2 regions of the Kribbella sp. NPDC051936 genome follow, and region 1 is predicted to be linked to the other one. Evidence: riboswitches for the same ligand, from Rfam matches in the RefSeq annotation. Region 1 holds a riboswitch; the other holds the start of a gene.
What was found. Region 1 has a riboswitch for cobalamin ahead of AB0L64_RS28575 (ribonucleoside-diphosphate reductase subunit alpha). Riboswitches for the same ligand answer to the same signal wherever they lie in the genome.

Region 1 (14,376 bases):
GGAGTGCTACCGGTACGGCGTTCAGCCGGCCGTCGGTGCCTTGCAGGGTGGACTTCTCCACGTGGGTCGCTGACTGGGAACGCAGGTAATAAGTCGTCTTGAGTCCATAACGCCAAGCTGACCGGTAAAGCTCGTCGAGCGCGCGGCCCGACGGTTGCGCCATGTACAGGTTCAGCGACTGTGCCTGGTCGATCCACTTCTGCCGCCGCGACGCCGCCTTCACCAGCCAGTGCGGATCGATCTCGAAGGCCGTCGCGTACAGCTCGCGCAGGTCCGCCGGGATCCGCTCGATCCGGGCGAGCACGCCGTCGTGGTACTTCAGGTCCGACACCATCACCTGGTCCCACAGCCCGCGGGCCTTCAGATCGGCGACCAGGTACGGGTTCGCGACGGTGAACTCACCGGACATGTTCGACTTCACGAACAGGTTGCTGTACGTCGGTTCGATCGACTGGCTCACGCCGCAGATGTTGGAGATCGTCGCGGTCGGCGCGATCGCCATGACGTTGGAGTTGCGCAGGCCGTCGCGCAGGACCTTCGCACGCAGCGCGTCCCAGTCCAGCTGTGTGCTCCGGTCGATGATCACGTCGCCGTCGCGCGCGGTGTGCAGCAGGTCGAGCGAGTCGATCGGCAGGATCCCGAGGCTCCACAGCGATCCGTCGTACGACGAGTAGCGGCCACGCTCGGCGGCCAGCGCGCTCGAGGCCTCGATCGCGTGGTAGCTGATCTGCTCCATCGACCGGTCCGCGAACTCGACCGCCGCGTCCGACGCGTACGGGATGCGCAGCGTGAACAGCGCGTCGGCGAATCCCATCAGGCCGAGGCCGACCGGGCGGTGCCGCTGGTTGGCGCGCTCCGATTCCGGGGTGGTGTAGAAGTTCACGTCGATGACGTTGTCGAGCATCCGCACCGCGGTCTTTACAGTGTCCCGCAGCAGGTCGGCGTCGAGCCCGTCCTCGGTGAGATGAGCGACCAGGTTGACCGAGCCGAGGTTGCAGACCGCGGTCTCGTCGACGGTGGTGTTCAGGGTGATCTCGGTGCACAGGTTCGACGAGTGGACGACGCCGTCGTGCTGCTGCGGCGAGCGCAGGTTGCAGGCGTCCTTGAAGGTGATCCACGGATGCCCGGTCTCGAACAGCACGGTCAGCATCCGCCGCCACAGGTCGACCGCCTTGACCCGCTTGAACACCCGGATCTCGCCGCGGTCCGCCGCCTCCTCGTACCGCACGTAGGCCGCGGCGAACGCCGCGCCGTACAGATCGTGCAGATCCGGCACCTCGTCCGGCGAGAACAACGTCCACTCGCCCCCGGCCTCGACCCGCTGCATGAACAGATCCGGCACCCAGTTGGCCGTGTTCATGTCATGCGTCCGCCGCCGCTCGTCCCCGGTGTTCTTCCGCAGCTCGAGAAACTCCTCGACATCGATGTGCCACGTCTCCAGATACGCACAGACCGCGCCCTTTCGGCGTCCGCCCTGATTCACGGCTACTGCCGTGTCGTTGGCTACCTTCAGGAAGGGGACGACGCCTTGGGACTCGCCGTTGGTGCCGCGGATGTGGGCGCCGATGCCGCGGACCGGGGTCCAGTCGTTGCCGAGGCCGCCGGAGTACTTGGCGAGGAGGGCGTTGTTGCGGATGCCGGTGAAGATGCCGGACAGGTCGTCGTCAACGGTGGTGAGGAAGCAGGACGACAACTGGGGCCGCGTGGTGCCGGAGTTGAAGAGGGTCGGCGTCGAGGACATGAAGCGGAACGAGCTGAGCAGTTCGTAGAACTCGATCGCCCGCGCGTCGCGGTTGTCCTCGCGCAGCGCCATCCCCATCGCTACCCGGAGGAAGAACGCCTGCGGCAACTCGTAGCGCACTTTGCCGAGGTGCAACAGGTAGCGGTCGTACAGGGTCTGCAGGCTGAGGAAGGTGAAGTTCAGATCGGCGTCGGGCTTGATCGCCGCCGCGAGCCGGTCGAGGTCGAAGCGGCCGAGCTCGGGGTCGAGCTGCCCGGCGTCGATGCCGACCTGGATGTAGCGCGGGAAGTAGTCGGCGTACGCCGTGGTCATGTCGGCTTGGCTGGCCTGACGGGGCTCGCCGTGGACGCGGCCGAGCGCCTCGCGGCGGATCTGGTCCAGCAGCAGGCGGGACGCGGCGTAGCTGTACTGCGGCTCGGTCTCGACAGAAGCTCGGGCGGCCATCACGAGGGCGAGCTCGACCTCGTGCTCGGCGATGCCGTCGTAGCAGGCGCCGAGCGTCTCGTTCAGGATCTTGTCGGGGTCGACGGCGTCGAGTCCGGCGGCGGCCTCGGCGACGACAACCCGGAGCCGGTCGACGTCGAGCGCCGCCCGGCTGCCGTCGGCCGCGCGGACGGTGAGCGGCGGGGGCTCGGTGACACCCGCCGCGTCGGCGGGAGTGCGCGCCTTGGTCCGCTCCTCGCGATACAGGACGTAGGCGCGGGCGACCTGGTGCTCGCCGGCGCGCATCAGCGCCAGCTCGACCTGGTCCTGGATGTCTTCGACCTGCACGCTGCGGGCGCTGGCGCCGCGGCTGGTCAGGGCGGTGACGACCCGGCCGGTCAGGTCGGTCACCAGACCGCGGACCCGGTGCGTGCCGCCGGCCTCGGAGCCCTCGACGGCGAGGAAGGCCTTGGTCATGGCGACGGAGATCTTGGTGGCGTCGAACGGCGTGCTGCTGCCGTCGCGGCGGATGACGGTGAGCTCCGTCCGGAGGTCTGCGGTGGCCGCAGCCGATGAGGAAGCAATGGTCACAGGTGTGTGCTCCAGGAGAGTTCGGATACCCGGGACCACGCGAGCGGACGCACGACGGGACCGGCAGCACCGGCCGGGAACACCGCCGTCACGTCCTGCGATCCACCCGCGAGATCTCGGACCGCGTGCACCGGCGGTGCACGCGCCGGTGGCAGGTATCCGGACTCGCGGGCACCGTTCGACAGCGTGTCCGCTCACCGTTGCGGGGCAGCTCCGGAGTTGCACCGGATTCCCCTGTTGCCTCGGGACGATCAACATCTTGTGGTGTTGCTCGCCCCGAACCACCAGCAGTAGTGATGCTAGGCCGAGTCTCCTAGATCTTGTGGTAGCGCCACGCCGCGTGTCGCACATGTTGTGGTCCTCACGCCGCGACCGCGTAGAGGTCCTGCAGGGTCATGATCTCGGACCCGTGATGGATCAGCTCACGGTTCAGCCGGAGGACGACGTGGCCGAACGGCTCGGAGGCGTCCAGTTCGTTCGCCTGGCTCAGGCCGACCGTCATCGCCTCGTCCTCGTCGAGGGCGGCGATCGCGTCCTGCCAGGCATCGACCCAGTAGGTCAACCAGGCCACCGCGTCCCGGGCGTTGCCGTGCAGCGTGATGTCGTCACGCCCCTGCCTGCTCTCGCCGAACGTCCACTCCCAGCGCTCGAAGAACATCTCGGTCAGGTGCGCGATCAGCCACGCGATCGTGCGTGGCCCGCGATGGTCCGGCTCGGCGGGCCACTGCGCGACCCACTCGCCGGAGCCGAGCGCGCGGAACTGCCCGGCATAGTGCCGCCGGACGACGGTGAGCGCTTCGCTGCCCGGTCGCCAGAAGTACTGCTCGTCGGTCAGTTGGGCGAGTCGTCCGGACAGCACCATCCAGCTGAAGCCGAGCTGTCCGCGGACCATCGCCATCGCCGACGGCCGGTGCAGGATGTCCCAGTCGAACGCCTCCGGCATCACAACTCCCCTGTACGATCGAACATGTGTTCGAATTCTTGCTCGATCGCGACCGGAAAGTCAAACCTTCTGGTGTGTCGGTCGTGGCCTCGACGGGACCGGTCTGCTAGGCGGCTCGACCCGGGTGTCCGCGGCCGGGCTCGCGAACCGGCGCTCCAGCAGCGTGAAGGCGTCGATCAGCTCCGGCGCCTCGTAGACGCGGTTGCGGCGCCCGTCGGTGATCTCGCGCAGGATGCCCGCCTCGACCAGCCGGGCCAGGCCCTGGTTCGCGGCCTGTTGCGAGCGGTCGATGAGCTGAGCCGCGGCGGCGAGGGTGAGGACCGGCGCGGCCGGCAGCGCCTCGATCAGCAGCTCGGCCGCGGAGCCGGCCCGCACCGGGTCCGCCCGCTCCCGCCAGGCAGCTTTCAGGTCGGCGGCGGTCTGCTCGAAGCGCGCGGCCTCGGCCGTCGCGTGCGTGCAGGCGGTCGCGAACATCCGCAACCACGGGTTCGCGGCCGCGCGGGCCTTCGCGGTCGTCGCGCGTCCGACGTACCGGAACGCGGTCAGAGTGTCGACGTACTCCGCGGCGTGGGTGGCGAGTGCGAGCGAGACCGGCGGCACGGTGCGCGTGACCAGCCCGTCGGCGCGCAGGATCAGGTGGATCAGCGCGCGCCCGGTGCGGCCGTTGCCGTCGGCAAACGGGTGGATCGTCTCGAACTGCGCGTGCGCGATCGCGGTCTTGGCCAGCACCGGCAACGGTGACTCGCGCACGAACGTCATCAGATCAGCGAGCAGGTCCGGGATCAGCTGGGCCGGCGGCGGCACGTAGTACGCCTCGGCGGGGGAGCGGCCGCCGATCCAGTTCTGCAGGTAGCGGATCTCGCCGCCGTACTCCGGGTTCGGCGAGTGCGCCATCAGCCGGCGGTGCGCCTCGAGCAGGTGGTCGACCTCGAGCTTGTCGCCGGCCTGGACGGACTCGGTCACCCACGTCATCGCGTCCACCGCACCGAGGACCTCCTCGGCGGTCACGTCGTGCACGCGGTCGCGCAGTACGTCGGCCTTCAGCAACCGGCGCGCACCGACGACGAGGCCTTCGATGTGCGACGACCCGACCGCTTCGGCGCGCAGCAGCAACCGCGCCAGCGCCTCGCTGTTGGTCAGCACGGCGGCGGTCGCGTCCAGGCGGGCCAGGTCGCCGGCGGCGTCTTCGAGCAGCGCCAGGACGTCGTCGCTCAGGTCGAACTCACGCCCGGCCAGTGGATCCGGGAAGTACAGCTCGTACGACCCGCCCAGGCGCTCCGCCCGGGTGAACCCGTCGGGGTGCCCGGGCCAGCGGTGCAACTCAACCCGTGCCATACCCTTATTCAAGCTTATCCACAAACCTTGAACAAGGGTTGTGGAAAACCAACGCCGACTGGACCCCGGTTGTGGGCACACTTCTGCCTGTGACCCTGGACGCGCAGACGCAACGGATGGTGGCCGCCAACGAGGCCGACTGGAACGCTCGCGCCCCGCTGCACGCGGCGAGCGAGTTCTACGACCGGCCCGCGGAGTTCTGGTTCGCGGACTACGAGTGGGAGGACCTCGGCCCGCTCGACGGCCGCGACGTCCTGCACCTGCAGTGCCATCTGGGCACCGAGACGATCGAGTTCGCGCGCCGGGGTGCGCGCACCAGCGGACTCGACCTGTCGGAGAAGTCGCTCGAAGCGGCCCGGGAGATTGCAGCCGAGGCCGGTGTCGAGGTCGACTACCTGCACGCCAACGTGTACGACGCCGTGGGTGCGGTCGGTGGCCGGCAGTTCGACGTCGTGTACACCGGCAAGGGCGCGCTATGCTACCTGCCCGACCTGCAGCAGTGGGCCGAGGTGGTCCGCGATCTGCTCAAGCCTGGCGGCGTCCTCTACATCGTCGAGTTCCACCCGCTGCTCAACGCGCTCCGCGAGCTCTCGCTCCCGGGCGAGTCCGACGAGTTGGTGCTCCGTGCCGACTACCTGGAGGGGCGCGGGCCGATCGCGCACGACTCCACCGTCACCTACACCGGCGACGAGGTGCCCGGCCGCCAGACCAGCTACGAGTGGCGGCACGGCCTCGGCGAGATCGTCACCACGCTCGCGTCCACAGGCTTTCAGGTCACCGGGTTGCGCGAGTCCGACGTCCTGCCCTGGCCCCGCTGGGCGGCGATGCGGCAGACGCGGGACGGCTGGTGGCGCCTGCCGGACGACGCCCCTCGCATCCCGCTGTTCTTCGCGCTGAAGGCGATCCGATGAGCCGCGCGGACCGTGAACAGGACCTGATCGCCTACTACACCGGTGAGATCCAGGCTCGCGTCGGCCGGGACCTGCCCGAGCCACGTGTCGCCCGCCGTACGGCGTACCTCGACCAGCTCCGCGCTGAAGGCCGCGACGCCGTGCTCGAGCTCGGTTGCGGCCCCGGCCGCGACGGCCAGGCGATCGCGGCGGCCGGTTTCACCTACACCGGCGTCGACCTGTCGCCGGCGAGCGTCGAGGCGTGCCGCGAGCTCGGCTTGCATGCGGAGGCCACGTCGGTCCTCGACCTGCCGTTCGGCGACGCGACGTTCGACGCCGGCTGGACGATGAGCACCTTGCTGCACGTGGCGGACGAGGACCTCGATCAAGCCCTGCGCGAGATCGTCCGGGTGCTCCGCCCGGGCGCGCCGCTGGCCGTCGGCCTCTGGGGCGACGTCAACGGCAGCGAACACGTCTGGGACGACGGCAAGGGCTACGGCCCGGGCCGCTTCTTCAGCATCCGCAGCGACGAGGGGATGCAGGAGGTCCTCGGCCGGCACGGCGAGCTGGAGCAATGGACGACCTGGAACGACGGCGGCGCCATGCACTACCAATGGGCGGTGCTCCGGGTCAGCGCTTCCTAGGCCCGCGGATCGCCACGTAGAGCAAAGCGACGCCGAACGCCGCGACGATCGGGCCGACGGTGGCCCAGAGGGTGCTGCCGGTCATCGAGCTGCCTTTGAGGTAGCCGAGGCCTTGGAACGTCCAGACGCCGCCGATCGCGATGAGCAGAGCGGCGAGCGCGATGGCGACGATCTTTCCCATGCAGTGAGGGTAGGCCCTAGCCGAGCAGGTCGTCGCAGAGGTCGACGAGTTGCCGGCGGAGTGGGCGGGCGCGGTCGGCGAAGCCTCGCTGGGCGGCCGTGTACTCCGCTTTGCCGTCAGGTGTCTCGATGCGCACGGGGGAGTAGCCGAGCGGCTGGAGGTCGTACGGCGAGGCGCGCATGTCCAGCGTGCGGATGTCGCGGGCCAGCTCGAAGCATGACAGAACGAGCGAACTCGGGGTGAACGGCATCAGCTTGCACGCCCACTTGTAGAGGTCCATGTTCGCGTGCAGGCAGCCGCCCTGTTCCAGCACCGGCTGCGACTCGCGGCTGGGCTGCAACGTGTTCAGCGGGCGCGCCGAGTCGGTGAAGAACCGGAACGCGTCGAAGTGCGAGCAGCCGATCTTGTGCGATTCGACGACCTGATCGGTGCCCTCGGCCCCCAACCGCAGCGGCCAGGACGCATGCCGTACGTCGGGGGTGCGGTACACCATCGCCCACTCGTGCAGGCCGAAGCAGCCGAACTGGGGCTGGCGATCGAGCGTGGACGCGAGCAGTCGGCGGATCCACCTGATGCTGTCGGAGCGGCGTTCGATCTCGGCCGGATCGAGGGACGCCGTCCCGTTGACGACGACGTACCCCCGGCGATCGCCGTAAGCAGCAGCCTCTTCCAGCCGCACGCCCGGCCCCGGGTGCCAGACCCGCAACTGATTGGGGCGGGTCGGGTAATAGGTGAAGAGGAAGTCCTCGACGGGATGTGCCTCGCGCCGCGTTCGTCGTTCCAGGTGACCGGCCAGCAGGACGTCGACGCGCGCGGTGTGCTCCTCGGCGTACGACGTCCACTCGGCCAGTGTCAGCGTGGTCATAGGTCGAGGGCGAAGGCGTACAGATCGACGCCCGGGATGGGGGCCCAGTCACGCTCCGGGAGGCGGACGAAGCCGAGCCGCTCGTAGATGCGGTGCGCGGTCGTCATGTAGGCGGCGCTGCTCATCACGATCCTGCGATGGCCGAACTCGCGGGTTCGCTCGATGCAGCGTTCGGTGAGCGCGGTACCGATGCCGAGCCCTCGCGCACGGCCGGCGACGCCGAGCATCCGGAACTCGCCCTCGTCGTCCAGGCCGATCTCGCGGTAGACAGAGCCGACAGGACAGTAGGTGACAGTGCCCAGCAGGCCCGACGGATCCGCCGCCACCCACAGCTCGGCCTTCGCCGCCCGGTCAGCCGCGGCACGCAGCGTCATCGCGTAGTCACCGCGCACGAACCCGTCGTGGGAGTAGGCCTCCACCGTCAGGTCGCCGACGGCGTCGTACTCGGCGGGAACCGCAAGGCGGATGTCGAAAGTCACCGCCTAACTGTCTCATCCCACCCCGACGGTAGGCTCGGCCCGTGCGTATCGCCAGATTCTCCGTGGACGACGAGCCGAGGTACGGCGTCGTCGAGACCGACGACCCCGAAGGGCTCGTCGGCACTGTCAACGTCCTCGACTCGGACCCGCTCTACCGGTCGGCGCAGTTCACCGGGGAGAAGCTGCAGCTCGCGGACGTCCGCCTGCTGGCGCCGGTGATCCCGCGCAGCAAGGTGGTCTGCGTCGGCCGCAACTACGCGGCGCACGCCGCGGAGCTCGGCAACGACGTGCCGAAGGAGCCGATGATCTTCCTGAAGCCGAACACGAGCGTGATCGGCCCGCGGGACGGCATCGTCTACCCGGAGCAGACCAACGACCTGCACTTCGAGGGCGAGCTGGCGATCGTGATCGGCCGGATCTGCCGGGACCTGCCCAGGGAGCGGGTCAACGAGGTGATCTTCGGCTACACGATCGCGAACGACGTGACCGCGCGTGACCTGCAGAAGAGCGACGGGCAGTGGGCCCGGGCCAAGGGGTACGACACGTTCTGCCCGCTCGGTCCGTGGATCAGCACCGAGTTCGACGCCTCCGACGTGCGGGTCAGCACCGAGCTGAACGGCGAGCCCAAGCAGGACGGGCGGACGTCGCAGTTCATCTTCGACATCCCCGACGTGCTGGCCTACATCACCTCGTTCACCACGCTGCTGCCCGGGGACGTGGTGCTCACCGGTACGCCGGCGGGCGTCGGCCCGATGCTGCCGGGGGACGAGGTCTCGGTCAGCGTCGAAGGGATCGGAACCCTGACGAACAAGGTGATCGTGCGTGACTGACCCCGTGCTGGGCGATCTCGAGCCGCACGAGGTGCGCGTGCGGTTCCCACCGTCGCCGACGGGTCTGCTGACTGTCGGCAACATCCGCAGCGCGCTGTTCAACTGGGCGTTCGCGCGGCACTTCGGCGGCAAGTTGGTGCTCCGGATCGAGGACACCGACACCTCCCGCAACACCGAGGAGGGCTACCGGTACACCTACGACGCGCTGCGCTGGCTCGGCCTGACCTGGGACGAAGGCCCTGAGGCCGGCGGCGAGTACGGCCCGTACCTGCAGTCCGAGCGGATGGAGCTGTACGCCGACGTCGTCGCGAAGCTGATGGCCGCGGGCAAGGCGTACCACTGCTACTGCTCGCAGGAGGAGCTCGACCAGCGCCGCGAGGCGGCCCGCACGGCCGGCCAGCACAGCGGGTACGACGGCCACTGCCGCGACCTCACACCCGAGCAGGTGCAGGCGTACGTCGGCGAGGGCCGCCGGCCCGTGGTGCGGCTGCGGATGCCGGACCACCCGATCGTGTTCGACGACCTGGTCCGCGGCGAGATCACCTTCCTCCCGGAGAACCTCGGCGACTACGTCCTGGTCCGGGCGAACGGCTACCCGCTGTACCCGTTGGTGAACCCGGTCGACGACGCGCTGATGGAGATCACGCACATCCTGCGCGGCGAGGACCTGCTGTCGTCGACGCCGCGGCAGATCGCGCTCTACGAGGCGCTGGCCGAGATCGGCATCGGCAGCGGCCGGATCCCGCGGTTCGGCCACCTGCCGATGGTGATGGGCGAGGGCAACAAGCGGCTGTCCAAGCGGGACAAGGGATCCGGCCTGACCGAGTACGTCGACCGCGGGTTCCTGCCCGAGGGCCTGCTGAACTACCTGGCGCTGCTCGGCTGGTCGATCGCCGAGGATCGCGACGTGTTCACGATGGCGGAGATGGTCGAGGCGTTCGACATCCGCAAGGTGAACTCGAACGCGGCCCGCTTCGACCCGAAGAAGTGCGAGGCGATCAACGCCGCCCACATGCGGCTGCTCCCGCAGGACGAGTTCGCGCGGCGGATGGTCCCGTTCCTGGCCGCGGCCGGTGCGCTGCCGGCGGAGCCGTCGGCGGAGCAGCTCGCCGTCCTGCAGGCCGCCGTACCGCTGGTGCAGGAGCGGATGAACACGCTGTCGGAGTCCGACGAGATGCTCGGCTTCCTGTTCGTCGACGAGGCCGCGTTCACGGTCGATCCGGATGCCGCCGCCAAGGTGCTGACCGGCGACGCGGACGCCGTACTCGATGCTGCCGTGAAGGCGCTGTCGGACGTGGACTGGACGACCGCGGCGATCGAGGCCGCGCTCCGGGCGTCGCTGATCGACGGGCTCGGGCTGAAGCCGAAGAACGCGTTCGGCCCGGTCCGGGTGGCGATCTCCGGCCGCCGGATCTCGCCGCCGCTGTTCGAGTCGCTGGAGCTGCTCGGCCGGGAGAAGTCCCTGCACCGCCTCGAGCGCGCCCGCCGTACGGCGTCATGAGCGAGAAGACGGCGCTGACGCCGTACCTGCGGCTGCTGAAGAACGACGCGACCCCGCGCTCGTACGTCGTGCTCGGCGCCTTCACGATCCTCGTCGGCTGGATGATCGCGGGCATCGTCATCCTGGCCGCCCAGATGGCGATCCGCGAGGACCCGCCGGGGACGCTGTCCTGGTTCGGGCTGCTCGCGACCAACCTGACGCTGATCCCGCTGATCCCGTTGTCGGTGTACGTCGCGCGGGGCCTGAACAAGCAGACGCCGGGTCTGCTGTCCTCGGTGGTCGGCCGGATCCGGTGGCGGCCGCTGGCCTGGTTCGCGCTCGTCGCGGTCGTGCTCGAGTTGATCTCGTTCGCGATCATCGAGCTGGGCGACGTCCCGCTCGCGACCGGCGAACGCCACGGCGGCGGGATGGCGCCGGACGCGATCGCGGTCGTCCTGGTCACGCTGCTGACCTCGCCGATCCAGGCCGCGGGGGAGGAGTACTACTTCCGCGGGTACCTGCTGCAGGCCGTCGGGGCGTACGCCCGGAGCTGGGTGGTGGCCGTGCTCGTCACGGGCCTGCTGTTCACCGCCGCGCACGGGATCTGGCCGTGGGAGAGCCCGGCGCTGTTCGTCGACCGACTCGCCTTCGGTCTGGTCGCCGGCCTGCTCGCCGTCCGGACCGGCGGCCTGGAGGCCGGCATCGCGTCGCACGCGGCGAACAACGTGGTGACGTTCGTGTTCGCGGCGTTCACCGACACCGTCGGGGCGAGCCTGGGTGTGAAGGACGCGCCCTGGCCGCTGGTCACGATCGACGTGCTGAAGTTCGCGGCGTTCGGCGCGATCGCGCTGTGGATGAGCGGGCGGATGAAACTCGAGACCCGCTCCGAGTTGCCGCTGAGCGTGCTGCCGGTGGGCGGTCCGCGCCAGCTGTGAGGACCGGTGTGACGGGAGTGACAACGCGCCGGAGGGGGCCCGTTTTGCTGTCCGGTCCCTGCCTCGGGTAAGCTCTCCGAGCCGGGTTGATGAGGGCGGAAACGAACTCTTCGACTCAGTGAAATGCCTTTGGGGTATGGGGTAATTGGCAGCCCGTCTGATTCTGGTTCAGTTAGTCTAGGTTCGAGTCCTAGTACCCCAGCGGATTGGACCGCACCGATGAAAATCGGTAGAGTTCAACCTCGTTGCCCGGGCCGCAAAGCCCGGACGACAAACCTCTGGCCCCGTTGTGTAGCGGCCTAGCACGCCGCCCTCTCAAGGCGGTAGCGCGGGTTCGAATCCCGTCGGGGCTACCAGAGATCGACAGCCTCTCATCCGGACGGATGGGAGGCTGTCGTCATTGAGAGGCGTCATTCCGGTTTACGGACCACCGGGACCGGTTGGTGTCTGCGGGCAGCCTCGTGGGCCAGCCTCGGCGTCAGTGCCCGGCCGCCGGCGAGAAACCTCCGCAGTTGCGTGAAGCGGCCGGCCGGAAGGCTGAAGTCTGCCAACGCCCGGTCCACCCGTACATGGACGCCACCCGCGACAGGCGTCGCAGTACCGACGAATGCGGCGTTCTGCTGACCGGTGAAGACCTCCGCATGCTCGTGGAACGTCAGACAGGCCCGGCCGGTGGCCGAGGCACCGAATGAACCGGTCTGGACCACGAACCCGTCCGCGACCCGCTCGACTCCCAGCGATCGCACCGGGAGCGGCCAGCCTTCGGCATCGCGGACCGTCAGCACCGGGTTGCCGAGTCGCAGCGCGCGCTCGGCTCCCGGCCGCCAGTCGGCCGGCGGCGCGGCCCACGCCGGTGGTGCGGCCCCATCAGGTGCCGGGTCGGACGGCGGCGCGGTGACGCCGGCCGCGGCGTCCCACCGCAGCGGTTCGGCGTCGAGACGGCCGCCGGGCCACCACAGGATCCGCAGCGGCGTGACCTCGATCCACAGCCGGCTCCAGTACCACTGCTGCCGTCGTACGACGAACCACGGCTGCCCGGCCACCGTCTGCGGCAACTTCTCCAGAATGCGACGCAGGTACAGGTCCGTGTTGCCCTGCAGATCAGCGTCCCGGACCGTCGCCAGACCCTGAACCAGCACCACCGGAGCGTCACGCAGTCCCGAACCGGTGGGATCGGAGAACAGCAGCGCCACCCGCGGGTCGTGCCGGGCACGCTCCGCCTTGGCCGGATAGGTGAGGCCGGTGCTCACGTCGATGGTCGCCGAAGCGGAGTCGTGGTACGGCGTCAGCGGCCAGGTGATCGGTGCACCGGACCGGGTCAGCGACGCGTACTCGCAGGTGATGGCTCGCTCGACGATCGGCAGGACGGCAGCCGGCCAGACGGAAACCGCCTGTGTGGACAGTGCGTTCATGATTCCCCCTTGTGGTTGTGACGAGTGTCCGGCCAGGTCCTTGGGATCGGCTTGGGGTTCGGCCACAAGTGCTTTCCAAGCGGGTGCCCGCAGGGTCGGAGCATCGGCTCGAAAGGAAGGAATCATCATGACGATCGTCGATCAGCGGCGGCTGCTGCCGGGACAGGCGGCCGCGCCGCCCGGCCCGGTGGACGTGACCTCGATGTACGTCGTGCATCACGCGTTCCGTCGCGACCTCACCGCGTTCAAGGCCGCCGTGATCGGCACGCCGCTGGAGGATCGCTACACCTGGCGGGCACTCGCCGGGCGGTGGGGCAAGTTTCGCGAGATCCTGCACAAGCATCACACCGGCGAGGACGCCGGCCTGTGGCCCCTGCTGATGGCCAGGGCGAACTCCGACGGCCGGGCCACGCTGGAAGCGATGGAAAGCGAGCACGCCGAGATCGACCCGCTGCTGACGTCGTGTACGGCGGGGTTCGAGCGGCTGGCGGCGTACGCCGATGCGGATGCCCGGGACGCGCTGGAGGTCCGGATGGTCGCGCTCAAGGAACACCTGACGCGACACCTCGACCACGAGGAACGCGACGCGATGGCGCTCGTCCAGCGCTACCTGGTCAACGCCGACTGGCATCGGCTGGAGCAGGAGCATTTCAAGCCCGGTTACGCTCCACGGGACATGCCGTTCCTCGCATCCTGGATCATGTACCGGCTACCGGCCGAACACTTCGATCAGGTCCGCGCGTCGATGGCCGGCCTGCCGATGGAGCTGTTGTGGCGGCTGCTCTGGCGACGGCCGTTCGAGCGACGGGAGCGGCTGGCGTTCCGTTACGTGTGAATCAGAAGCCGCCGCGATCCCGCTGCTCCCGGAACCATCGCGCGGCCAGCGGGATCTCCCATTCCGCACACAACTCCAGCGCCCGGTCGGCGTGCCTGGTCGCGAGCTCCCGCTCGCCCGTCGTCATCGCGGTCAGGGCGAGAAAGGCATCCACAGGACCGAGCGGGACGGAGAACCCCGCACTGCAGACCCAACCGGCGAACGGGCTCAGCCACTGGTACAACGACCGTGCCGGGCCCGGCTGTGCGTAGGCATAGGCGACCTCGGCGGCGGCGCAGTGCTGATGCATCGACAACCAGTCGTCGTTGGCCGGAATCACCACTTCGCCGTTGCCGAGGGCCCGCGCCTCGTCGATGCGGCCGGCGCGGACCAGGAGCCATTGGATCGTGAGGTCGACCGGGATCGGGCTGTGCGATCCGAGCGCTGCGAAGGCCGGCGCCATCTCCGCGGTGCGACCTCGCCAGACCTCGATGCCGGCGAGGCCCGAGACCAGCGACTCCTCGCGCTGCGGGAACGACGCCCCGGCGATCAGCTCGCGCCGCTGCTCGAGCAACCGCTCCGCTTCGTCGAATCGTCCCCGCATCGCCAGCCACGGCGCCTCGAGTTCGCTGACGACCACGAGCGCGTACGCCAGCCGCCGCGGTCCGGCGATCGACCGCACTCGCCGCATCTCGTCCCACATCTCCGCGACCCGGCCGAGCTCACACGTGGCGATCACCCGGATCGTGCGGGCCAGCGCTTCGCGCACCGGATCGGCGAGTTCGACCGCGGCGGCTACGGCCTCGTCGGCCA
Region 2 (14,376 bases), on a different contig from region 1:
AGCCGAACAAGACCCTCGCCGCCCAGTTCGCGAACGAGCTGCGCCAGTTCTTCCCCGACAACGCCGTCGAGTACTTCGTGTCGTACTACGACTACTACCAGCCCGAGGCGTATGTCCCGCAGACCGACACCTACATCGAGAAGGACTCCTCGATCAACGAGGAGGTCGAGCGGCTGCGGCACTCGGCGACCTGGTCGCTGCTGACCCGCCGCGACGTGATCGTGGTCGCGACCGTCTCCTGCATCTACGGCCTGGGCTCCGCCGACGAGTACCTGAACCGCATGATCCACGTGAAGGTCGGCACCGAGATGGACCGCGACGGCCTGCTCCGCAAGCTCGTCGGCGTGCAGTACGCACGCAACGACCTGGCCGGCACCCGCGGCACGTTCCGGGTCCGCGGCGACACGCTCGAGGTGTTCCCGGTCTACCAGGAGCTCGCCGTCCGGGTGGAGTTCTTCGGTGACGAGATCGAGCGGGTGATGACGCTGCACCCGCTGACCGGCGAGGTGCTGTCCGAGGAGGACGAGGTCTACATCGGCGCCGCCACGCACTACGTGACCGCGCCGGAGAAGATGGAGCGCGCGATCACCTCGATCGAGGCCGAGCTCGCGGAGCGGCTGACCGAGCTCGAGCGCAACGGGCAGCTGCTGGAGGCGCAGCGGCTGCGGATGCGCACGACGTACGACATCGAGATGATGCGGCAGATCGGCACCTGCTCCGGGATCGAGAACTACTCGCGGCACACCGACGGCCGGGAGCCGGGGTCGGCGCCGCACTGCCTGCTGGACTACTTCCCGGAGGACTTCGTCCTCGTCATCGACGAGTCGCACGTGACCGTCCCGCAGATCGGCGGGATGTACGAGGGCGACATGTCGCGGAAGCGGACGCTCGTCGAGCACGGGTTCCGGCTGCCGTCGGCGATGGACAACCGGCCGCTGCGCTGGGAGGAGTTCCTGGAGCGGATCGGCCAGACCGTCTACCTGTCCGCCACCCCGGGGCAGTACGAGCAGGACAAGTCCGACGGGTTCGTCGAGCAGATCATCCGGCCGACCGGTCTGGTCGACCCCGAGGTGATCGTGAAGCCGACCAAGGGCCAGATCGACGACCTGATCCACGAGATCCGGGTCCGGGTCGAGCGCAACGAGCGGGTGCTGGTCACGACGCTGACCAAGAAGATGTCCGAGGACCTGACCGACTACCTGCTCGAGATGGGCATCCGGACCAGGTATCTGCACAGCGAGGTCGACACGCTCCGCCGGGTCGAGCTGCTGCGGGAGCTGCGGATGGGCGAGTTCGACGTGCTCGTCGGCATCAACCTGCTCCGGGAGGGCCTCGACCTGCCCGAGGTGTCGCTGGTCGCGATCCTGGACGCGGACAAGGAAGGCTTCCTGCGGTCGGGCCGGTCGCTGATCCAGACCATCGGGCGGGCCGCGCGGAACGTGTCCGGCCAGGTGTTCATGTATGCCGACAAGATCACGCCGTCGATGGAGCAGGCGATCGACGAGACCAACCGGCGGCGCGCGAAGCAGATCGCGTACAACGAGGAGCACGGCGTCGACCCGCAGCCGCTGCGGAAGAAGATCGCCGACATCACCGACATGCTCGCCCGCGAGGACGCGGACACCGCCGAGCTGCTCGGCTCCGGCCGCACCCAGTCGCGCGGCAAGGCGCCGGTCCCGGGCGGCGGGAAGAAGGCGGGGGAGAAGGCGAAGGAGCTGGCCGGCGGCCTGCCGTCGTCGGACCTGGCCGACCTGATCCAGCAGCTCACCGACCAGATGCACAACGCCGCCGCCGAGCTGCAGTTCGAGGTGGCCGCCCGGTTCCGCGACGAGATCTCCGAGCTGAAGAAGGAGCTCCGCCAGATGACGAACGCCGGCGCGAAGTAGCGCCGGCGGTCCGGTGCGGTCCGGTGCGGTCCGGTGCGGTCCGGTGCGGTCCGGTGCGGTCCGGTGCGGGGCGCCGGGGCCGGCCTCAGCTCCGGCGTACGACGGTCCGGTGCGGCGATTCGTCGACAGTCAGCGTGAAGACGTCCGGCCGGGAGTAGTGCCCGACCGAGTCGAAGTCGAAGTACCCGCGGTCGAGCTCGGCGAGGTCGAGCTCCGCGAGCAGGACACCCTCGCCGGTGCGCAAGGGGCCGGCGAGGATCTCGCCCAGCGGCGAGATGATCGTGCTGCCGCCGTTGATCAGCACGGTCTCGTCGCCGGTGTGGCCGGCGTCGTGGCGGGTGAAGTACTGGTTCGCGCTGATCACGAAGCAGCGGCCCTCGAGCGCGATGTGCCGCATCGTCGCCTGCCACTGTTCGCGGTCGTCGACGGTCGGCGCGCACCACAGCTGCACGCCTTTCGCGTACATGGTCTGCCGGAACAGCGGCATGTAGTTCTCCCAGCAGATCGCGGCGCCCAGCACCCCGAAGTCCGTCCGGACCGCGGGCATCGTCGACCCGTCGCCCTGGCCCCACAGGTACCGCTCGGCCGCGGTCGGCATCAGCTTGCGATGGTGGGCGACCAGCCCGGCGCGCGGATCGACGAACACCGCCGTGCAGTACAGCGTCCCGCCGTCGCGCTCGATCACCCCGGCGACGAGCTGGACGCCGACCTCGGCCGCGATCTCGGCCAGCCGCGCGACCTCCGGCCCGCCCAGCTCGACCGCGGCCTCCCGGTACCGCCGGAACAGCTCCCGGCCCTCCGGCGACCGCGACCCGACCGTGATGCCGAAGTCGAACCCCTTCGGATAGCCGCCGAGAAACGCCTCCGGCAACACCACCAACCGCGCCCCGTCCGCCGCCGCGTCGCGGATCCACCGCTCCGCCTTCACGAGCGTCGCGGCCGTGTCGAACAACACTGAACCGGCCTGCACCGCGGCCACCACAACAGAACCCATGCCGAGCAGCGTAGTTCCGTCCGGCCCGTCGTCCAGCCTCCTCCGCGGGTCTAGGCCCTGTCTCCCGCTATGAAGCGGCTGGCCGATGGGGAGTTGCTCGGGTACTGCCTGAAGAAGCCCGGGGCGTGGCAGGACGAGCCGTGGGACGGGGACGTGGTCGCGAAGGTCGGGCCGAAGATCTTCGCGTTCCTCGGAGGTGGAAGCGTCGGGCTGAAGTGCGGGGCGAACCGGGAGGAGGCCGACGAGCTGGTGAACGCCTACCCGGACGACGTCGGCACGATGGCCTACATCGGCCGCTCCGGGTGGAACACCGTGCGGCTCGGCGGGGCGGTGCCGGACGACGAGATCCTGGAGCTGGTCGACGCGTCGTACGAGACCGTGGTGGCGAAGCTGCCCAAGCGGCAACGGCCGCCGGCGGGGAATTGATCGGCGGCCAATAGATCACGGACTGCAACTATTCCCTGACCCGCCTGTGATCATTTCGACAGGCGGACACGGCGTCCTGGATTTGGAGTCTTGGACTTCCAGCCGTCAGAATGGTTCCGGAGAAGGGGAGTATTCCTTTCGCGGCGGCATCGTCATCACGGTCAGGGCTCGTCCCGGACCCGGTGCCTCCGGCGGCATGCCGGCTCGGGACGATCACTCGGCGTGACGCGGAAGAGACCTTCGGAGTCGGTTTGTCGTCTGAGCTCCGGAGGATTCTGTGCACGTTGCTGACTATGTCTGGTACATCACCGTCGGCCTGCTGCTGGCGTTGCTGGCGTTCGACGTCTTCGTGATCGGCCGCCGGCCGCACGAGCCGAGCACCCGCGAATCGGCCACGGCGATCGCGTTCTACATCGGCCTCGCGGTGATCTTCGGCCTCGGGGTGTGGTACTTCTCCGGCGGGCGGTACGCCGGGGAGTTCTTCGCCGGCTGGCTCACCGAGTACAGCCTGAGCGTCGACAACCTGTTCATCTTCTTGATCATCATGGCCAGGTTCGGCGTCCCGAGGAAGTTCCAGCAGACCGCGTTGCTGGTCGGCATCATCCTGGCGCTGGTGTTCCGCGGTGTGTTCATCGCGGTCGGCGCCGCGGCGATCAACCAGTTCTCGTGGATCTTCTACCTGTTCGGCGCGTTCCTGGTCTACACGGCGATCCACCTCGCCAAGCAGGGCGAGAACGATGACGACGACTACAAGGAGAACGCGGTCATCCGGTTCGCCAAGCGCCGGCTGAACGCGACCGACGAGTACAACGGCGTCAAGCTGACCGTGAAGAAGAACGGCAAGCGGCTCGTCACCCCGATGGCGATCGTGATCATCGCGCTCGGCACCACCGACCTGCTGTTCGCGCTCGACTCGATCCCGGCGATCTACGGCCTGACCCAGGAGCCGTTCCTGGTCTTCACCGCGAACGTCTTCGCGCTGATGGGCCTGCGCCAGCTGTACTTCCTGCTCGGGGACCTGCTCCGCCGCCTCGTGTACCTGTCGCTCGGCCTCTCGGTGGTGCTCGCGTTCATCGGCGTGAAGCTGGTGCTGCATGCGATGCACGTCAACGAGCTGCCGTTCATCAACGGCGGTCACCACATCGAGTGGGCGCCGGAGATCCCGATCTGGGTCTCGCTCGGCTTCATCATCATCACGCTCGGCATCACGACGATCGCCAGCCTGCACAAGTCCCGCACGCTGCAGTCGTCGGAAGAGCCGACCGCCGCGGAGACGGTCACCGGGACGACCGAGACGGGGGCTGCCGAGGCGACCGGCCAGACCCGGTCGGTCGACCAGGGCGAGCGGCCCCAGGACGCCGCCCGGGACGAGCAGACCGACAAGCCGGCACCCGAGCTGCACCACAAGAACTCCTGACACCAAGCGAATCGCCCCCGGACCACGTCGGCGGTCCGGGGGCGATCTGCTGTGTGCTCAGAAGCGGGCGGCAGTGACCAGCGTGGCGCGGCGGTCGTCGGAGAGTGCCTCGTTCTCCAGGCGCTTGCCGGTCTCGGACGCGTGCAGCATCCCGGCCGCGGACACGAACCCGACGTGGTGCACCCGGTTGCCGTCCCGCGCGAAGAAGTAGAGGTCACCCGGCCGCGCCTCGTCGATGGGGATGTTCGGCAGCCCGTCCGCCTGGTCGTGGGCGTCGCGCGGCGTCCGCAGACCGAGCACCCGGCTGACCGTGTGGATCAGCCCGGAGCAGTCCAGCCCGTACGCTGACGTACCGCCCCACAGGTACTCCAGTCCGAGGAACTGCTCGCCGAGCCGCAGCCGGTCGTCGGCGGTGGACGGCTCGGACACGGACCGCAGTGCAGCGTCCGCCAGCCAGCCGGACCCGGCGTCGGGCGTCGCCACCCGCGTGTGCCCGTCGGCGTGCTCGTCGGAGGCGAGCACCGTGCCGAACGACAGCTCGGCGACCGGGCGGCCGCCGGGCTCGGCGAGCAGCGAAACCGTCGGTACGGCGATCGCGACCGGATCGTTGGCGCTCTGCGGCAGTTCGCCCAGGTGGCTCGACGGGACCCAGCCCGGGTACCCGAGCTCGTCCTCGGACGACGGCTGCCAGGGCGCCAGAATCTCGGACCAGCCGTTGCGCTCCGAGCGCACCAGGACGGGCTCGGCGAACAGCAGTTGGGTCAGTGTCCGGCCATGCAGGCCGAGCCGGGTCTCGGTGTCCATCGACCGCGCCCAGGCGGCGGCGTCGGGTTGGGCGGCGGTTGCCGGGGCGTCGATGTCGCGCGGCGCGTCCGGCGAGGTCCAGACCGTGCTGACCGGAACCTTGGTGGCGGCTAACTTCATGCGGTCAAGCCTGTCACGCCGAGTCCGGGAGCCGACGGCAGGTGGATCAGCGAGCCGTCGTACCGGATCCCGCCGGTCACCGGCGGTTCGCGCAGCCACCAGGCCGCGTCCAGGTCGTTGACCGCCGTCGTCGGGTACGCCGACACCAGCGCGGCCGCCGCGCCGACGCCGACGTGGCTCTCCATCATGCAGCCGACGATCGCGCCGAGCCCGTGTTCGCGGGCGAGCTCGAGCAGGGTCCGCGCCGGCGCCAGCCCGCCGCATTTCGCGAGCTTGACGTTCACCAGGTCGGCCGCGCCCTGGCGGATCACGGCGACCAGGTCGCGGACGCCGTACACGGACTCGTCGGCGAGGATCGGCGTACTGACCCGGTCGGTCACCCACGCCATGCCGTCGAGGTCGGCCGCGGCGACCGGCTGCTCGACGAGCTCGATCGCGCAGCCGGCGTCCTCCAGCGCCCGAATCACGGTGACCGCGTCGCGCCGCGTCCAGCCCTGGTTCGCGTCGAGCCGCAGCCGCGGTTCGGGACCGATCGCCGAGCGGACCCGGCGGACGCGGTCGATGTCGCCGGCCGCGTCGGTGCCCACCTTGATCTTCAGAACGTCGAACCCGTCCGCGACCCGCGCCTTCCCGGCGTCGGCCAAGGCGTCCGCGTCGCCGACCGACAACGTCACGTCGGTCCGGACGACGTCGGTGGTCGACCCGAGGAACCCGTGCAGCGTCTGCCCGCGCCGCCGGGCCGCGAGGTCGTGCAGCGCGACGTCGACGGCGTCTTTCGCTCCGAAGTTGCCGACCGCGGCACGCTGCACGCGACGCAGCGCCTCGGTGAGGTCGTCGGGGCCGAGGCCGCCGAGCGCGGTGCTGATCGGGCCCTCGATGCAGGCCTGGGAGCCGGCCAGCGAGTCGCCGGTCACCTTCCAGACCTGGGGCGCCTCGCCCCAGCCGCTGAGCTCGCCGTCGCTGATCTCGACCAGCAGCGACTCGACGTGGGTGGCCGTCCGCAGGGCCGTGACGAACGGCGTGTGCAGCGGCGCCGAGACCAGGTGGGTGGTGATCTTCACCGCACTGCCTCCAGGTCGTGCCGGTGGTCCCAGGCCTCGAGCGCGATCGAGGCGATCAGCTTCTGCGCGTCGCTGTCGGGCAGCTCCGACGTCGTACAGACGACCAGCACGAACGGGTCGGCGTCCTCGGGGCGGACGATGCCGCCGTCGTGCCGGATCCGGGTGTCCCAGCCGTTCTTGTGCTCGACGCGGGTGGCTGCCGGCAGCAGCGCGGGGATCTCGCCGTTCCACTGGTTGCCGGCCAGCAGCTCGCGCAGGTAGTCGGCGGACTCGCCCTGCTGGTTGCCCACCGCAACGAGCACGCCGGCCATCCCGGCCGGGCTCATCAGGTTGCTGATCCCGGCCCGCGCGGCGGGGACGTCGTCGATACCGCGCTGGATCCTGGACTCGGGTGCGGGCGAGCTGGGTAGTGTCGCCGCGGCCAGCTCGGCGTGGGCGGCGGCGATGCCGACCTGTTCGAGCACGAGGTCGGTCGCGAGGTTGCTGGACCGGGCGATCATCTCGGTCGCCAGCCAGTTGAGCGGCACCTTCTTGCCGAGCTGTTTCCAGGTCTCCGGCGCCTCGTCCTCGTCCGGGTTCACCCCGAACCGGCCGCCGGCCGCGGACTCGAAGTCGTTGTGCACCTCGATCCGCTGGACCATCGACAGCTCACCGGCGTCGACCTTGCGCAGCATCGCCATCGCCACCGGCAGCTTCATCGTGCTCGCGGAGTAGTGCGCCCGCTCCGCCTCGTGCACGAACACCGGCGTACCGTCCAGCCGGCCCAGCCAGACCCCGAACTCCCCGCTCCCGTCGACCTGCCGGAGCAGCTCCGCGATTCCCATGCCGCTCACCCAATCACAACCAAGGACCGCGCAGACGGCCGGTTCCCCACTGCAGTTGGGGGTTCTCCGCTTGTACACGAGTGAAGAACCTCCAGCACGAGGGGATAACCCCGAGCACCGGAGACCCGAAACGTGGGCGCAGACCTGAAGCAGTAGGCGGAGACCTGTCATGCCAGGTCCCCGCTCGCCGCGTCTGGTCCCGGGTGCCGGAGGGTGGCACGGACAACCCGGCTGTGTGCCGTGGCAGACTGCCGAGGGTGTCGCGGGCTTTGGGTGTTTTGCTGGGGTTTGCTGCTGATCGGGTGCTGGGGGATCCTCGGCGGTATCACCCGGTGGCCGGGTTTGGGCGGACTGCCGGTTGGCTGGAGCAGCAGATGTACGGCGACTCCCGGCGCCGGGGGGCCGGGTACACGGCCGTGCTCGTCGGAGCGACCGCTGCGCTGGGGGTTGCGGTTGAGCGGGCATGCCGCCGGCATTCGGTGCTTCATACCGCGGTTACGGCCGCCGCCACCTGGGCTGTGCTGGGCGCTCGCAGTCTGGAGCGTGAGGCCGAGGCGATGGCTGAGCTGCTGGAGGAGAAGGACATTCCAGGTGCGCGGAACCGCCTCAGCCACCTGTGTGCGCGCGACGCGACCGACCTGGAGGCCGACGAATTGGCCCGTGCGACGGTGGAGTCGGTGGCGGAGAACACTTCCGACGCTTGCGTGGCGCCGCTGCTGTGGGGCGGGTTGCTGGGCGTACCAGGTCTGCTGGGGTATCGGGCTGTGAACACGTTGGACGCGATGGTCGGGTATCGCTCACCCAGGTACGAGGACTTCGGCTGGGCGTCGGCGCGGCTGGATGACCTCGTCAACCTGTTGCCGGCGCGGGTCTGCGCGCTGCTGACCGGGCTCGCGTCCGGCCGCCCCCGCGAAACCGTCGCTGTTTGGCGCCGGGACGCGCCGAAGCATCCGAGCCCGAACGCCGGGCCGGTCGAGGCGGCGTTCGCCGGAGCGCTCGGGCTCACGCTGGGCGGCACGAACAGCTACGGCAGCTACCAGGAGGATCGCGGCACACTGGGTGACGGCCCGGCGCCGACGGTCGCCGACGTGCGCCGTACGGCGGAACTCGCGCGGCGGGTCGGGATCGCCGCCGCGGGTCTTGCGGCCGTACTCGGGAAGGGGAAGCGATGGATCTGAGCCGCCGGCCGGTGCGGATCGCGTTGATCCGGCACGGCGAGTCCGAGGCGAACCTGGACAAGACGGTGTACGAGCGGACCCCTGACCACGCGGTTCCGCTGACCCCGGTGGGCCATGAGCAGGCCGCCAAGGCAGGGCGGGAGCTGCGGGAGCTGTTCGAGAACGAGCCGGTCCGCGTGTACGTCTCGCCGTACCTGCGCGCCCGGCAGACGCTGGACTCGCTCGGGCTCGACGACCTGATCGAGCTGCCGCGGGAGGAGCCGCGGCTGCGGGAGCAGGACTGGGCCAACCTCCAGGACACCGAGGACATCGAGCGGCAGGAGAAGCTCCGCGACTCGTTCGGGCACTTCTTCTACCGGTTCACCCACGGTGAGTCGGGGTCGGACGTGTACGACCGGGTGTCGACTTTCCTGGAGACGATGCACCGCGACTTCGAGAGCGTGGACGCCCCGCGCAACGTGCTGCTGGTCTCGCACGGTCTGACCATGCGGCTGTTCTGTATGCGGTGGTTCCATTGGTCGGTGCGGTTCTTCGAGTCGCTGCGGAACCCGGGGAACGCCGAAACACGCGTCCTGCTGCGGCAGCCGGATTTCCGGTACAAGCTGGACCGGCCGTTCGAACAGTGGACCACCTACGAACCGACGGAACGGGAGCGATCGGCATGGTTGTAGCGCAGACGCGGGACACGGTTCTCGAGTTGCTGGCGAGCCTGACACCGGAGCAGGCCGGCAAGATCCGCGCACCCTTCGACACCCCGGACCACAAGCAATGGACGTACCTGCCGGGACCTGTGCCGGGCCTTGCCCTGACCGAGCTGACGCCGGCGCAGCAGAAGCTCGTGGAGCGGCTGGTCGCGACCGGCTGCAGCGAGCGCGGTACGGCCGACGTCTGGGCGGTTCTGGACGCCGAGATCGTCGTCCGCGGGCTGCCGGACCTGCCGCCGTCGGGGGAGTGGGAAGGCGCGACCGTCGCCGACCGGTACTTCCTGCGCGTGCTCGGGGATCCGAATGGCACGGAGCCGTGGGCCTGGCGGCTGAACGGTCACCACCTGGCGCTGCACGTAACCGTGGTCGACGGTGCGATCGCGTTCACGCCACAGTTCCTCGGGTCGAACCCGGCGGAGGTGCTGACCGGTCCGCAGGCAGGGCGGCGGTTCCTGGCCACGGAGCAGGACCTGGGCTTCCAGCTGCTGCACGCACTGGAGCCGGGACAGCTGGAGGTCGCGCTGGTCTCACCGGACGCGCCCGACGACATCCTGACCCGGCACGACCCGGTGGCCGACGCGTCACTCCTGCACCGCGGCCTCGCGTACGGCGACATGACCGAGGACCAGCGCCAGCTCCTCAGCCTCCTCATCGGCCAATACGTCGGCCGTGCCGCCGGGCCGATCGGGCTGCAGACCTGGCAGGACATCACCGAGCACGGCATCGAACGCCTGACGTTCGCCTGGGCCGGGGAAACCCAGCCAGGCGCCGGCCACCGCCACTACTACTCGATCGCCGGCCCGACGTTCCTCGCCGAGTACGACAACACCCAGGACAACGCCAATCACATCCACTCGGTCTGGCGTGACCTACGCAACGACTGGGGCACCGACCTCCTGGCTGCCCACTACGCCATGCACCGCTAGAACTCACCAGAGCGCGGCCGCTGCTAGGTCGTCCCGCCGCTCCCGCAGGCTGCTCCACAGCAGATCGATCGTCCGGAGCGCATCGGCCTTCTCACCCAGCATCTCGATCGAGATCGGGTCACCGTCCGCCGCGCTGACCGCGAACGGCAGGAAGCCCCCTCGCTTCGCCACGTGCTGCACCGCGAGCTGGAGGGCAGTGTCGAACAGGTCGTCGAGCGTCTGCTGGGCCTCGTCCGAGGCGGTGTCACGCCAGGAGTTCACAGGTTTCGCGCTTTCGTGAGGTGATCTGAACCGCATCCTGCCAGGCCCATGGACCGAGTCGGGTCGGATAGAGTCGCGAAGTCATTCGACGGCATCAGCAGGAACCCGGTGTGAGTCCGGGGCGGTCCCGCCACTGTGACCCCGTCAGGGGGAGTCAGGAACTGCCGCCGTCGTACCTGGAGTCGGGGCGTGGATACCCCGGGAAGGACTATGCGCGTGCCTGCGAATCTTCTGCTGCTGTCCACTGCTGATACCGACCTGTTGGCTGCTGCGGAGGCGGGCGCGGGGTGGGCGGTGGCGAACCCGGCTCGGCTGGATCCGGTGGCGCTGGGGCCGCTGCTCGACGACGCTGCGGTCGTCGTCGTTCGGCTGCTCGGCGGGCGCCGGGCGTGGGAGGACGGGCTGGACACGGTCCTCGCCGCGGGCAAGCCGACGGTGGTTGTGAGCGGTGAGGCCGCGCCGGACGCCGAGCTGATGTCGTTGTCGACGGTCCCCGCCGGAGCGGTCACCGAGGCGCTTGCTTATCTTCGCGAGGGCGGCGCGGACAACCTCCGCAACCTGGCCGGCTTCCTGCGGGACACGCTGCTGCTGACCGGCGACGAGTTCGAGCCGCCGCGCGCGCTCCCGGCGTACGGCGTGCGCGGGACGTACGCCGAGGACGGGCGTCCGGTGGTCGGCATCGTGTACTACCGCGCACACGAGATCTCCGGGAACATCGCCTTCGTGGACGCGCTCGCGGCCGCGGTCGACGCGGCCGGCGCCCAGCCGCTGCCCGTGTACTGCGGGACGCTCCGCGGGCTCGACCCGACGTCGCCCGACAACGCCGGGCTGTTCGAGTTGCTGCGCAAGTGCGACGTACTCGTGACGACGCTGCTCGCGGCCGGCGGATCGGTCGCGGCCAACGCGAGCGCGGGCGGCTCGGACGACGCGTGGGACGCCGGTGCGCTGGCCTCGCTCGACATTCCGTTGATCCAGGGCCTGGCGCTGACGTCGACGCGCGAGCAGTGGGTGGACAGCGATGCGGCCGTCAGCCCGCTGGACGCGGCGACGCAGGTGGCGATCCCGGAGTTCGACGGGCGGCTGATTACGATCCCGTTCTCGTTCAAGTCCTACGACGCCGACGGGCTGGCCCGGTACGCGCCGGATGCGGAGCGGTGCGCGCGGCTGGCCGGTATCGCGGTCGCGCACGCGCGGCTGCGGCACATACCCGCAGCCGAGAAGCGGATCGCGCTGGTGCTGTCGTCGTACCCGACCAAGCACGCCCGGATCGGGAACGCCGTCGGGCTGGACACGCCGGCGTCGGCGGTCGTGCTGCTCGGGCAGCTGCAAGAGGCCGGGTACGACCTGGGCGGCCTCGACGTCGGCGAGCTCGAAGGCGACGGGCTGATTCACCAGCTGATCGCGGCGGGCGGCCACGACGTCGACTGGCTGACCGACGAGCAGCTCGCGAACGCGGTCGCCAAGGTTCCGCTGTCCACGTACGCCCGCTGGTTCGGCGGCGTACCCGAGTCGTTGCGGACGGCAATGACCGAGGCGTGGGGAGAGGCGCCGGGGGAGCTGTACGTCGACACGTCCGGCGCGGAGCCCGCGATCGCGCTGGCCGCGTTGCGGTTCGGGAACGTCGTGCTGATGATCCAGCCGCCGCGCGGCTTCGGCGAGAACCCGGTGGCGATCTACCACGATCCGGACATGGCGCCGTCGCACCACTACCTCGCGGCGTACCGCTGGCTGGAGGCGCCGGCCGACGAGGGCGGGTTCGGCGCGCAGGCCGTTGTACACCTCGGGAAGCACGGCACACTGGAATGGCTGCCGGGCAAGGGGATCGGGATGGCGGCCGGCTGCGCGCCGGACGCGGTGCTCGGGAACCTGCCGATGATCTACCCGTTCATCGTCAACGACCCCGGCGAGGGGACGCAGGCGAAGCGGCGGGCGCACGCGACGGTGGTCGACCACCTGGTGCCGCCGATGGCGCGGGCCGAGACGTACGGCGACATGGCGAAGCTGGAGTACCTGCTCGACGAGTACGCGACGGTGCAGGCGCTCGACCCGGAGAAGGTGCCGACGCTGCGGGCGCAGATCTGGACGCTGATCCAGGCGGCGCAGCTGCACCACGACCTGCACACCGCGGAGAAGCCGGAGGACGACGACTTCGACGAGTTCGTGCTGCATCTGGACGGGTATCTGTGCGAGATCAAGGACGTGCAGATCCGCGACGGGCTGCATGTGCTGGGTGGTGCGCCGGTGGGTGAGGCGCGGGTCAACCTGGTGCTCGCCGTACTGCGGGCTCGGCAGTTGTGGGGTGGGTCGTACTCGATTCCCGGGCTGCGGGCTGCGCTGGGGTCGGCTTTCGGAGTGGACGAGGCCGAGTTGCTGGCCAACCCGGGGCCGGCGGCCGACCTGACCGATCTGGCCACCCTCGCGGACCTGCCGGCGGTGACCGGGGCCGACGGCGTCGACATCCTGGAGGCTGTCGCGCGGAAGCTGGTGCTCGGGATGGAAACGCTGAGCTGGGACGCGACGAAGGTTCCGGTGGTGGTCGCCGAGGTGCTGGCCCGGGACTGTCCCGAGGTCGAGGCGTCGCTGACCTTTGCGGCGACCGAAGTTGTGCCGCGGCTCGCGCGGACGCCGGACGAGCTGGGGAACGTGCTGCGGGCGCTGGACGGGCGGTTCGTGGAGGCTGGGCCTTCGGGGTCGCCCACGCGCGGACTGGTCAACGTGCTGCCGACCGGTCGCAACTTCTACGCGGTGGACCCGAAGGCCATCCCGAGCCGTAACGCCTGGGACGTCGGAGTCGCGCTGGCCGACTCGCTGCTGACGCGGCACCAGGCCGAGACCGGGGAATGGCCGCGGTCCGTGGGCCTCACGGTCTGGGGTACGTCGGCGATGCGCACGCAGGGCGACGACCTCGCCGAGGTGCTCTGGCTGCTCGGCTGCCGGCCGGTCTGGGACGACGCGTCCCGCCGCGTCACGAGCTTCGAGGTGGTCGGCCTGGAGGAGCTCGGCCGGCCGCGGATCGACGTGACGATCCGGATCTCCGGCTTCTTCCGGGACGCCTTCCCGCATGTCGTCGCGCTGCTCGACGAGGCGGTCCGTACGGTCGCCGCCCTCGACGAGTCGCCGGAGGACAACTTCCTCAAGGCGCACGTGGACACCGATGTTGCGGCGGGCAACGACGTACGGCAGGCGACGGCCCGCGTGTTCGGCTCCAAGCCCGGGTCGTACGGCGCCGGCCTGCTGCCGCTCGTCGACGCCCGGAACTGGCGCACCGACGCCGAGCTGGCCGAGGTGTACGCGGTGTGGGGCGGGTACGCCTACGGCAAGGACCTGGACGGCGCCGAGGCCCGCGGCTCGATGGAGCGCGCGTACGCCCGGATCCAGGTGGCGGCGAAGAACGCGGACACCCGCGAGCACGACATCATGGACTCCGACGACTACTTCCAGTACCACGGCGGCATGATCGCGATGGTCCGGCACCTCACCGGCGCCAACCCGAAGGCGTACGTCGGCGACTCCGCGGTCCCCGCGCAGGTGAAGACGCGGACGCTCGAGGAGGAGGCCAAGCGGGTGTTCCGGGCCCGCGTGGTGAACCCGCGGTGGATGGCCGCGATGCGGCGGCACGGGTACAAGGGCGCGTTCGAGATGGCCGCGACGGTCGACTACCTGTTCGGGTACGACGCGACCGCGGGTGTGGTCGACGACTGGATGTACGAGTCGCTGACCACGCAGTACGTCGCCGATCCGGAGATGGCCGAGTTCTTCCGGACGTCGAACCCGT

Region 2: another riboswitch for cobalamin. It lies ahead of cobN (cobaltochelatase subunit CobN); the one in region 1 lies ahead of AB0L64_RS28575 (ribonucleoside-diphosphate reductase subunit alpha).

The regions. Positions count from the first base shown of each region.
Region 1 covers NZ_JBFAXS010000008.1:215,386-229,761, reverse strand. Annotated here, with positions in the region: gene AB0L64_RS28575 (ribonucleoside-diphosphate reductase subunit alpha) at 1-2,755, opposite strand, end outside; cobalamin riboswitch at 2,888-3,056, opposite strand; gene AB0L64_RS28570 (DinB family protein) at 3,117-3,698, opposite strand; gene AB0L64_RS28565 (Fic family protein) at 3,759-5,033, opposite strand; gene AB0L64_RS28560 (class I SAM-dependent methyltransferase) at 5,123-5,944, shown strand; gene AB0L64_RS28555 (class I SAM-dependent methyltransferase) at 5,941-6,567, shown strand; gene AB0L64_RS28550 (hypothetical protein) at 6,554-6,748, opposite strand; gene AB0L64_RS28545 (3-methyladenine DNA glycosylase) at 6,765-7,613, opposite strand; gene AB0L64_RS28540 (GNAT family N-acetyltransferase) at 7,610-8,092, opposite strand; gene AB0L64_RS28535 (fumarylacetoacetate hydrolase family protein) at 8,134-8,922, shown strand; gene gltX (glutamate--tRNA ligase) at 8,915-10,423, shown strand; gene AB0L64_RS28525 (type II CAAX endopeptidase family protein) at 10,420-11,337, shown strand; tRNA gene AB0L64_RS28520 (tRNA-Gln) at 11,468-11,539, shown strand; tRNA gene AB0L64_RS28515 (tRNA-Glu) at 11,618-11,693, shown strand; gene AB0L64_RS28510 (hypothetical protein) at 11,748-12,749, opposite strand; gene AB0L64_RS28505 (hemerythrin domain-containing protein) at 12,877-13,584, shown strand; gene AB0L64_RS28500 (BTAD domain-containing putative transcriptional regulator) at 13,586-14,376, opposite strand, start outside.
Region 2 covers NZ_JBFAXS010000004.1:380,901-395,276, forward strand. Annotated here, with positions in the region: gene uvrB (excinuclease ABC subunit UvrB) at 1-1,886, shown strand, start outside; gene AB0L64_RS15745 (nitrilase-related carbon-nitrogen hydrolase) at 1,972-2,880, opposite strand; gene AB0L64_RS15750 (MmcQ/YjbR family DNA-binding protein) at 2,950-3,306, shown strand; gene AB0L64_RS15755 (TerC family protein) at 3,584-4,723, shown strand; gene AB0L64_RS15760 (NlpC/P60 family protein) at 4,781-5,647, opposite strand; gene AB0L64_RS15765 (dipeptide epimerase) at 5,644-6,708, opposite strand; gene AB0L64_RS15770 (serine hydrolase) at 6,705-7,532, opposite strand; gene AB0L64_RS15775 (cobalamin biosynthesis protein) at 7,790-8,710, shown strand; gene AB0L64_RS15780 (phosphoglycerate mutase family protein) at 8,701-9,381, shown strand; gene AB0L64_RS15785 (DUF3500 domain-containing protein) at 9,372-10,340, shown strand; gene AB0L64_RS15790 (hypothetical protein) at 10,344-10,601, opposite strand; cobalamin riboswitch at 10,660-10,786, shown strand; gene cobN (cobaltochelatase subunit CobN) at 10,812-14,376, shown strand, end outside.